One region of the Tatumella citrea genome, then DNA from elsewhere that is predicted to be linked to it. Evidence: predicted binding sites of a transcription regulator. Region 1 holds the regulator's gene; the other holds the start of a gene.

What was found. The regulator PhoB, encoded in region 1, activates phosphate uptake and scavenging genes when phosphate is short. The targets are predictions, from matches to a motif close to CTGTCATAAAACTGNCNNAT.
Region 2: pstS (phosphate ABC transporter substrate-binding protein PstS) is a predicted target of PhoB. The motif match lies at 3,057-3,076, and genes of this name have one in related genera.

The regions. Positions count from the first base shown of each region.
Region 1 covers NZ_CP015579.1:1,085,051-1,090,787, reverse strand. Annotated here, with positions in the region: gene phoR (phosphate regulon sensor histidine kinase PhoR) at 84-1,400, opposite strand; gene phoB (phosphate response regulator transcription factor PhoB) at 1,415-2,104, opposite strand; gene sbcD (exonuclease subunit SbcD) at 2,351-3,589, shown strand; gene A7K98_RS05180 (AAA family ATPase) at 3,586-5,737, shown strand, end outside.
Region 2 covers NZ_CP015579.1:4,468,389-4,474,125, reverse strand. Annotated here, with positions in the region: gene pstA (phosphate ABC transporter permease PstA) at 1-872, opposite strand, end outside; gene pstC (phosphate ABC transporter permease PstC) at 872-1,831, opposite strand; gene pstS (phosphate ABC transporter substrate-binding protein PstS) at 1,908-2,951, opposite strand; gene ligB (NAD-dependent DNA ligase LigB) at 3,333-5,084, opposite strand; gene gmk (guanylate kinase) at 5,322-5,737, shown strand, end outside.

The DNA of each region.
Region 1 (5,737 bases):
CCGAAAGCGACCGGCAATCTCAGTTACGGGATAAATCAGTGGGAACACAGTCACCGCAGAGAACGTACTGCGGTGACTGTCAGCTATTGGCTGGTCACAGGAATGGCAGCATTCCCCGGAACAATCATCCGTGCAGCCAGAGAAAAACTAAAGCAGGTACAGTGATCAGGTTCACTGGTGATAGATAACCGGGCACCATGATGCCCCAGAGCATGTTTCACAATCGCCAGTCCCAGACCACTGCCGCCGGTATTACGTGATCTGGCTTTATCTACCCGATAGAAACGTTCGGTGAGACGCGGGATATGTTCAGCAGCAATCCCCGGGCCATCATCGGATACCGAAAAATATGCTCCCTCAACAGAGCGTTTCCAGACAATATCAATATGGGTTTTTTCGGGGGTATGGTTGACTGAGTTATAGATTAGGTTGGAGATAGCGCTGCGTAACTGCTCATCGTTGCCGTATATCCGTAGCTTTTCATCTATAGAAAAAGTGATTTTTTGTCGGCCCTGACTAAGAGTTTCGGCTTCCTGTTGCAGCATATGTAACATTGCCGGAACATCAACTATCTCTTTCATATTCAGTGCAGGTGCTGCTTCGATACGCGTTAGCGTCATCAGCTGTTTAACCAGCCCTTCCATGCGCCGCGACTGTTCCTGCATAGTCCCCACAGCTTTGAAATAGACTTTATCATTCAGCTGATTGTCTTCCATCATTTCCAGATAACCCTGGATAACCGTCAATGGGGTACGCAGTTCATGGCTGACATTAGCGAAAAAGTGGCGCCGCATATTTTCCAGCTGCCGCATCTGCGTCATATCTCTGGCGCTGATCAGCCACTGCCCTTCGCTGTAGGGCATAATCCTGAACTCCATGTGATGCCCGTTATTCAGTAGCTGGGTCAAAGGAGTTTCGAAATTTTTAGCCTGCAGATAGCGGGAAAACTCAGGATAACGCAGCAGGTTGAGGATATTTTGCCCGTTATCCTCCGGCCAGCGTAAACCCAGATATTGTTGTGCCAGCCCGTTGCACCAAAAAATATTGCCCTCTTCGGTGGTCAGGATCAGCCCGTCAGGCAGCGATTCTGCACCACTGCGAAAGCGTTTAATCAGATTACGCAACTCTCCGCGTCGCCGCCGGTTGCGCACCTGCATCAGAAATAAGCCATGAAACAGAGGTTCCCAACTGCCTTTACCGGTTGGCGGAGTCATGGTCCTGTCGACCCACAGCCAGTGTGATAAACGCATTAGTTGGAAGAAATGCCAGAAAAGTAATAAGACAACCGCCAGCAGCAGGCACCAGGCCAGTTGCCGGGTCAGTAACCCAGCCACACCACCGGCCAGGCAGGCAAGCAGAAATTCAGATATCAGGGTGCGCCACGAAAGTTTGTCCAGCACGAGTGACACTCCATTCAGAAACGGGCAGAGAAACGATATCCTGTACCACGGACTGTTTGTACCATACGCTCATGGCCTGTGACTTCAAGTGCCTTACGCAGACGACGGATATGAACATCTACCGTCCGGTCTTCAACATACACATTAGTTCCCCAGACATGATTCAGCAATTGTTCTCTGCTGTAAACGCGTTCCGGGTGAGTCATAAAGAAATGCAGTAATTTATATTCAGTTGGTCCCATTTCTACCGGAGTTTCTCCGGACATAACCCGGTGCGAGGTCGGGTCCAGCGTTAGCCCCTGAATATCAATCAGCTCATCATCTGCCGTCGGCGAAATACGACGAATCACCGCTTTTATCCTGGCGATCAGTTCCTTCGGCGAAAAAGGTTTGGTCATATAGTCATCGGCGCCAGCATCCAGCCCGCGAACCCGATCTTCCTCTTCCCCTTTGGCCGTCAACATCACGACCGGAATATCCCGGGTCATCGCTTCTTTTTTCAGATAACGGATAAACTGAATACCACTACCACCAGGTAACATCCAGTCCAGTAATATCAGATCGGGCCAGGGTTCAATCAGTTTTTTTACTGCGCTGTCATAATCCTCAGCTTCGATGGGATGATAGTCATTCTGCTCCAGCACGAAACATAACATTTCGCGAATCGGAGCCTCATCTTCTACGACCAGAATGCGTTTAGCCATTGTTTCTCCAGCGAATATCTTCGGGTATTTCCGAAGTTGCGGCGCCATTATGAGTCAGTTTTATGACAGTTTTATGAATAAATGCCAGCTTATTTTCTGAGAACATGTCATAAAAATTTATTGATTTTTGCTAACCGTACTGTGCCAGTGGCCATCCTGTAATACAAATCCGGACAAGCCACTCTTTTTTTATCCGGGAGCCGGTAACAGGTATACTGCGTGCAGCAGGGTGAAACCGGGAACATTATGAAAATTATCCATACTTCTGACTGGCATTTGGGTCAGTTTTTTTATACCCGTAGCAGGGCTTATGAACATCAGTCTTTTCTCGACTGGTTATTGCAACAAATTACCGACCACCAGGTCGATGCCCTGATAGTCGCAGGTGATATTTTTGATACCGGTTCGCCACCCAGTTATGCCAGGGAAATCTACAACCACTTTGTGGTCTCGTTACAACAGACAGGTTGCCAGTTGGTTATTCTGGCCGGTAATCACGACTCAGTTGCCATGCTTAACGAATCACGGGAATTACTTGCGTGCCTGAACACCCGGGTTATCGCCAGTGCCGGGACTGACATTAGTAATCAACTGGTTATTCTCCGCGATAAGCAACAGCAGCCTGCGGCGGTACTCTGTGCCATCCCCTATCTGCGTCCCCGGGATATTCAGTTGAGTCAGGCCGGTCTGGACAGCCAGCAGAAACAACAAAACCTGTTACAGGCGATCACCGATCATTACCGGCAATGCTATGACGGCGCGCTTGGTTTGCGGGATGAACTGGGTCAACCTGAACTGCCGGTTATTGCCACCGGACATCTGACCGCGCTGGGTTCCCGCAGCAGTGAGTCGGTACGGGATATCTATATCGGCAGCCTGGATGCATTTCCGGCATCAGCGTTCCCTCCCGCGGATTATATCGCCCTGGGACATATTCATCGCCCGCAACAGGTCGGCGGGCAACCACACATCCGCTACAGCGGATCACCCATTGCACTCAGTTTCGATGAACCAGGTAAGGAGAAAAGCGTCTGCCTGGTAGAATGTGGCCCCGGCCAGCCACTCACAGTAACTACTCTGCCTGTTCCTTGTTTCCAGCCCATGCAAACCCTGAGAGGTTCACTGGAAGAGATAGAAACACAAATCAATGCACTGACTGCCGATGACAGTGGCCGGCCGGTATGGCTGGATATTGAAGTCACGCAACAGGACTATCTCAGTGACTTGCAACAACGCATCGAAACCCTGGTGTCAGGCAAACCTGCAGAAGTGTTACTGCTACGCCGCAGTCGTGAACGCTCGACGGCAGGCATTCAGCGGATGGAGAACGAAACGCTCAATGAACTCACCGCAGAAGATGTATTTCTGCGCCGCCTTGAGCTGGAACAACAACTGTCAGAAGATGATCGCCAGCGACTACTGACCCTTTATCTGCAGACGCTGGAACAGGTACAACACGCCGGACAGGAGCAGGACAACGAATGAAAATACTAAGCCTGCGGTTCAAAAACCTGAATGCTCTGCGCGGCGAGTGGATGATCGATTTTCGTCAGCCACCGTTTGCCGGCAACGGTCTGTTTGCCATCACCGGTGATACCGGAGCCGGTAAGACCACCCTGCTGGATGCTATTTGTCTGGCACTCTACCATCAGACGCCACGCCTGGGCCCGGTCACACCGACCCAGAATGAACTGATGTCACGCGGAACCAGCGAGTGTCTGGCGGAAGTCGAATTTGAGATTAAAGGTCAGGCATGGCGGGCATTCTGGAGCCAGAACAGAGCGCGTGGCCAGCATAATGGCAAATTACAACCTCCACGGGTTGAACTGGCGCGTTGCGAGGATAATGTTATCGTCGCCGACAAAATTCAGGATAAATTACGAATCACCGAACAGCTTTCGGGGCTGAACTTCCAGCGCTTCACCCGTTCAATGATGTTATCTCAGGGACAGTTTGCGGCCTTTCTGAATGCGCCTTCAGCAGAGCGGGCAGAACTGCTGGAGGAACTGACCGGTACCGAAATTTACGGGCAAATTTCACAGGCAGTATTTGAAACGCACAAGCAGTTACGCCAGCAACTGGATAACCTGCAAGCCGGTGCCTCCGGCGTCCTGTTACTGAATGAGGAGACTCGTGATCAACTCAGCCTGCAACAGACTGACCTGCAGCAGCAGGAGCAGGCACTACAGCAGGAGAGTTTGCTGATTAGTCAGGCGCAGCAGTGGCTGCAGCAACACCAGTTACTGACCAGCAAACGTCTGCAACGTGAGCAGGAACATCAGGCAATGGCCGCTCAATGGCGGCAGGCAGCTCCAGGGAGGCAACGCCTGGCCGAAAGTGAACCCGCAGAAAAAGTGCGAGGACTCTGGCAGCAACTGCTACGCCAGCAGCAGGAGCAACAGCAATTACTGGCTCAGCAGGTCACTTCACAACAGCAACTGAACCACTCAGAAACACTGCAACAACAGTCAGCGACTCAGTATCAACAGGCTGAGTCCGGGCTTCAGCAGTTGCGGGAGCAGCAACAGCAACAGGAAGCCTTACTGACCGGACAGGTGATCCCGTTGGATCAACAAATAACCACCGGACAACAGCAGTATAACCGCAGCCGCCAGGAACTTAGTGCAGTTCAGCAACAGCTGTTACCTTTAAGTCAGCAACACGGCACTGTTTCACTACAGTCTGAAACTCTCAGTAAACAAAGGCAGCAGTGGCTGCAATGGCGGGAAAACCACCAGAATATTGCCGGTTATGGAACACATCTGCAGCTTTGGCAACACCGTCTGGTCGGTTGGCAACAGCAGCAACAGGATGTTCTGGAAGCTGAACGACAATTAAATGAACATCAGCAACAGACGGCCCTGCTGGAAAAGTCACTGACGGAACTGAATCAGCAGATTCAGCCATTACAAAATGCTGAAAAGACAGCTGCTGAGGTATTTGAACAACACGAGAAACAACTTCGGGCACTGGAGGTTACGGCCAACACCGCCGGATTACGTCACTCGCTGGAACAATATCAGGTACAGCGTAATCTCCACCAGCAGCTGTTAGTTCTGGCCTCTAAAGCGGCGCCTCTGAAACAGCAACTTGACCGTCTGCGACAGGAACAGATCCGGTTAAACCAGCAAATCATTAATGATGAACAATCGCTGGAACAATTTCGCCGTCACTATCAGACCGAAAAAAAGCAGTTGCAGGCTGTCACTGCACTGTGTGAGCTTGAAGCTAAAATTGCCAATCTTTCGGTATTGCGCGATCAGTTGATCGCGGGACAGCCCTGCCCGCTCTGTGGGTCCGGTGAACATCCTTCCGTGGAACACTATCGCCAGCTACAGCCGGATGAGAATCAGCAGGAAAGAAAACGCCTGGAACAGAGTGTTGCCGCACTTCAGGAACAGGGGATCCAACAGAAAACCGGTCTGATTCAGGCACAACAACGCACTCAGCAGCTGCAAACGGATATTGATGCGCTGAGTAGTGAGCTGGAAAGCCTTTCCCGGCAGTGGCAACAACTCGCAGACAGTAACAACAGCAACATTGAAATCAGCGACCACACTGCACTTAACCAACAGATTCAAACCCTCGAAAAACAGGAAGCAGAAACCCGTCAGCAATTGCAGCAACATGAAG
Region 2 (5,737 bases), 1.1 Mb from region 1:
GTAAAAATGACCCGTGCCAGGACATTCAGCAGTAATACGCAGATGGTAATAATAAGTACCCCTGCCCAGGCCAGGCTCTGCCATTGAGAAAACGGGCTCATGGCAAACTTATAAATAGTCACTGGCAGGTTAGCCAGCGGCTGCATCATGTCGGTACTCCAGAACTGATTCGATAATGCCGTAAACAGTAAAGGTGCTGTTTCACCGGCAATACGGGCAATCGCCAGCAGAACTCCGGTGATGATGCCGGAGACAGAGGCTTTCAGTGTGATGACCAGAATCATCTTCCACTTAGGGGTGCCTAATGCATAGGCTGCCTCACGCATCGTATCAGGTACCAGTTTCAGCATGTTCTCGGTAGTACGGATAACAATTGGAATTTGCAGCAGAGCCAATGACAATGCCCCGGCCCACCCGGAGAAGTGATGCATAAAGGCAACCACCAGGGTGTAGACAAACAAGCCAATAACAATCGATGGTGCTGACAGCAGAATGTCGTTAATAAAACGAATCACTTCGGCCAAAAGAGACTTGCGACCATATTCAGCCAGATAAATCCCGGCCATGATCCCCAGTGGTGTCCCCACCAAAGTTGACCAGAAAATCAGTAAGCCACTTCCCGCCAGGGCATTAGCGAGGCCACCACCATCGGTGTTTGGCGGGGGAGTCATCTGAGTGAACAGGTCGATGTTTAAACCGCCGATCCCCCGGGAGATAGTGGTCCAGAGAATCCACACCAGCCAGAACAGACCAAAAGCCATGGTCAGTAGTGACAAAATGATCGCTATCTTATTTTTAAAACCACGCCATGCCTGCATTTTTCTCCGGGAAGCCTGCAGAGCAGCATGGTTATCAAGATCCATCTGAGTCATTAGCGGGCTCCCTCATTTTTGGCTAAACGCAGAATCATCAGTTTGGAAATTGCCAGCACCACAAAAGTGATAAAGAACAGGATAAGACCCAGCTCCATCAACGCTGCAATATGTAATCCCGATTCCGCTTCAGCAAATTCGTTAGCCAGTGCTGACGTAATACTGTTTCCAGGCATATACAGCGACGGGCTGTCGAGCTGGTAGGTATTCCCGATAATGAAGGTCACGGCCATGGTTTCACCTAAGGCTCGTCCCAGCCCCAGCATCACACCACCTATCACACCGTTGCGGGTAAATGGCAGTACGATATTCCAGATAACCTCCCAGGTGGTGCATCCGAGACCGTAGGCTGACTCTTTCATCATCACCGGGGTCTGCTCGAAGACATCACGCATCACCGAAGCAATGTAAGGAATAATCATAATAGCCAGAATAAGTCCGGCCGCCAGAATCCCGATACCAAATGCCGGGCCGGAAAACAGCTGGCCAATAATCGGTACATTAGAAAGCAGATCGCCTACCGGGGTCTGGAAATATTCAGCAAATAAAGGTGCAAAAACAAATAATCCCCACATACCGTAAACAATACTGGGAATAGCAGCCAACAATTCGATGGCGGTACCTAACGGGCGCCGCAGCCAGCCGGGTGAGAGCTCAGTCAGAAACAACGCAATACCAAAGCTAACCGGTACTGCAATCAGCAGAGCAATAACCGATGTCACCACAGTGCCATAAATCGGTACTAAAGCCCCGAACTGCTCATTCGGCGCATCCCAGGTTTTATTCCACAGGAACGAGAAACCGAATTTATGAATACTTGGCCAGGAAGAAATGATCAGGGAAACAATAATTCCGCCCAGCAGCAACAACACAACCAGCGCAGAGATCTTCACCAATGCGCTGAAAATGATATCACCCTGTTTTCCCGGGGCTTTGAATGTCGGCTTTATTTCCGCCATAGGAGTCTCTGTCTTAACTATTAACAGGGCGGCATCAGCCGCCCGGGGGGTTCACAACATATAACGGAGATTAAGCTTACTGATACAGTGCTTTACCGTTGCTGTCTGTGATATTTGCTTTCCATGCAGTACGGATTTGCGCGACTACAGACTCAGGCAGTGCAGCGTAGTCCAGGCTTTCGGCAGTTTTGCCACCGTTTTTGTAAGCCCAGTCGAAGAATTTCAGCACTGCGGCACCTTTAGTAGCATCCGCTTGCTTTTTGTAGACCAGGATAAAGGTGGTTGAAGAAATAGGCCATGCATCATCACCTTTCTGGTAAGTCAGGTCCTGAGCAAAGCTCTGCTGCCAGTCCGCACCTTTGGCAGAGTTACTGAAGCTCTTCTCTGAAGGCAGGATTGATTTACCATCAGCATCTACCAGTTTGGTGTAAGTCAGGTTGTTCTGCTTAGCATAAGCATATTCAACATAACCGATTGAACCAGGCAGACGTTGTACGAAAGCCGCTACGCCGTCATTTCCTTTACCGCCCAGACCGGTAGGCCAGTTAACGGTGTTGCCTTTACCAATTTTGCTTTTCCACTCGTCATTAACTTTTGACAGGTAGCTGGTGAACACGAAAGATGTTCCTGAACCATCTGCGCGGCGAACCACGTTAATATTGGTGGATGGCAGTTTGATACCAGGGTTCAGTTTTTCGATAGCCGGGTCATTCCATTTTTTGATGTTACCCAGATAGATATCACCGACAGTCTTACCGTCCAGAGTCAGTTCACCGGATTTCACACCTGGCAGGTTAATTGCCAGTACCACGCCACCAATTACGGTAGGGAACTGGAACAGACCATTTTTTTCCAGGTCAGCATCGCTCAGAGGTGCATCAGAAGCACCGAAATCAACGGTTTTAGCAATGATCTGTTTAACACCACCGGAAGAACCGATGCCCTGGTAGTTAACCTGGCTACCGTCGGTTTTCTGGTAATCCGCGGCCCAACGGGCATAAACCGGGGCCGGGAATGTACCGCCAGCTCCGGTCAGATTTGTTGCTGCGAATGCAGAAACAGTACCTACAGCCATAGTTGCTGCCAGTACGCGGGCTACCGTGTTACGCATCAGTGTCATATTCCCTCCGGGGGAGTTAATCTCAGGCTCAGTGCCATTTTTAAATGAGTTCGTCTTGCTGCACGAGGCAAAATAGGACAGTTTGGTGACATTAATATGTACGAAATATGACAGTTTTATGACAGGCAGAAAGACCCTCTTCAGGTCATCGTTTCACAGTGTCTGACTGAAATACCCCGTAAAGCCCCAGCTTAGCAAACGTATACCACCGATAGCACTTTTTGCAACTCTGCTAATAGTAACGGTTGTTACTATAACACCACAGCAGCGATAACGAATTGAACTATCAGGTATTTTAGTCGCTATTTTGTAAAGACTCCAGCCGAATGGTTGCAAAGGGAATTGCCAGGAGGGGCAGCCGCAAGGCTGCCTTTTTTGCTTTCAGTTCGGTAATGTTTTGTCTGTTTCCGGGGTTTCCGGCAGCAACTTAAACATCTGCTCTGCCCGGCCGCTTACCGGCTGCGGTGGTATTCCCTGGCGGGCGAGGAAAGCAATTAACATCTGCGTTTGTCGGTCAGTGCCAATAGCCACAATTTTCTGAGCCATTCCTCTGCCAATCCCCGGTAATTTCAACCACTCAGAGGCCGGTGCCGAAGAGAGCAACTGCCAGTGCTGCCATGACAACTCCCCTGCAGCACGTTCAGGCAGCGGCAATCCCAGACTAAGCCACCAGTGTCTGACCGGTAAATATTTCACCCGCTGAAACTGCTCAATGGTAAGCTTTGCTGTTTCTTCACTTAACCCGGCCTGTTCTGTCAGCTCCGAAGCCGTAAACTCCAGCCATGAAAACAGATGTGTGAAACGGCCGACCAGCAGTAACTGCTGCCAACGGGCTCGCTGTATTCCTCTGAATCCAAAAACCTGCTGGTGACTAAGCCATATCAGACGTGCCAGAAACTGCTCATAGCACTGTTTTGACACCGTCATACAGCTGAGCGAATGGTATTTTTCGGCCTCAGGGGGGAGCGGATAGTGGCGTTCAGCCACCCGCCAGATGACCCGTCCGGCAACCGGAATACCCTGCCCTGCCAGCCGCAGCGCTACCTCATCTCCGCTGACAATATCCAGTTGCTTCCAGCGGGCGGGCGAGCCCAGGCTAACATGTGACACCCGCTTATCACCCAGTAATAGTGGCTCCACATCCATGACGACGGTTATTTTTCCGGTACGTCCTGTTGTAAAATGTATTCCGGTCACCCGGCTACTTTTTTCCGGTGGCGGATACTTCCAGGCAACAGACCAACGATTCTTGCCTGGCTGCCACTCTCGCGGTGCTGCAGGCAGGCTGTGGATAACCACCCCATCGCTGGCAAATGGGAGTGCTCCATTAAACCAACGCTCACGCCATTCCGCGACCTGTTGCACACTATTGACCGGCTGGCTCCATTGGGCCGCGAGCGGAAATCCCCAGCGGCTGAGCTGAACCAGCCTGGCAGAAAATGAAGGCGGTCCGGCAGGCCATGCCCAGATAAAAATACCGGGAGACTCCTCAGGCCGAAGAGGCTGCAGCCTGCGCATCAGACCCGCCACTCTGGCACGGTCATTACAGCCTCCCTGTACTCTCTGAATATGGTGCTGTCGTGGCATAAACAATTCGCCCTGTAACACTACTTCATCCTCAAGCGTGGCGATGTGTTGCGGAACAGACGTAACCGATGCGGCTTTTGCCAGCCAGTCTTCTCCCTGTCGGCCGTCGCCCCGGCTGGTCACTGCAGCCAGTTTCCCCTGGCGGTACACCAGTGTCACGGCCACTCCGTCAATTTTGGGTTGCACCCACAAATCCGTTTTTCCCGACATCCATCCCGCCAGTGCTGCCTGATCCGCCATTTTTCTGACCCCGGTATGAGCTACCGGATGTAACTGCCGGCCGGAGGTTTTCCATCGATCCGGCACCGGGTCCACGGGCAGGGAAAAGCAGTGTTGCCACTCTGCCAGACGCCTGCGCAACTGATCATAGTGGGTATCACTGGTCAGGGAAATTCCTTGTCGGTAATAGGCGTCATCCCACTTTTGTAGTTGTTGTGCCAGTTGGTGAGTTTCAAGACGAGCCCGCTCCATATCCCATTGCGGACAGGCAGCAAGACCGGTCAGCGGATAGAGCATCAGAGCAATTGTCGTGAATTTCTGCCACATAGGCGACCTCCTGAGGGGGTCAGGATGTTATGTCTGGTGTAGCAGAACCATCAGTGATGTTGTTTTTTCGGGGATTTATCGAAAAATAGTGAAGAGATTACCAGGCCAGACAAAGCGATTTGCGAACAGCGCTAAAAGAAATCTGTGGCTAATTGCATGCAAACGCTGCGCCAGTGGCGCAGGGCGTGTATAATAGAGCAGATATTGTCCCCGCTCTTTACTCAATTCAAGATAATCATGGCCCAAGGTACACTGTTTATTGTTTCCGCTCCTAGTGGTGCGGGTAAATCCAGCCTGATTCAGGCGCTGTTAAAAACACAGCCTCTGTATGATACTCAGGTATCTGTTTCCCATACCACCAGGGATATGCGCCCTGGCGAGGTTCAGGGTGACCACTATTTTTTCATCTCTAAGGATGAGTTCCGTACCATGATCTCTGACGGAGCCTTTCTGGAGTATGCTGAAGTGTTCGGAAATTATTACGGCACATCCCGTAAAGCAATCGAGCAGGTACTGTCTACCGGGGTAGATGTGTTTCTGGATATCGACTGGCAGGGAGCGCAACAAATCCGCCAGCACATGCCCACAGCACGGTCAATATTTGTCCTGCCGCCATCAAAAGATGAGTTAGATCGCCGTCTGAGAGGCCGTGG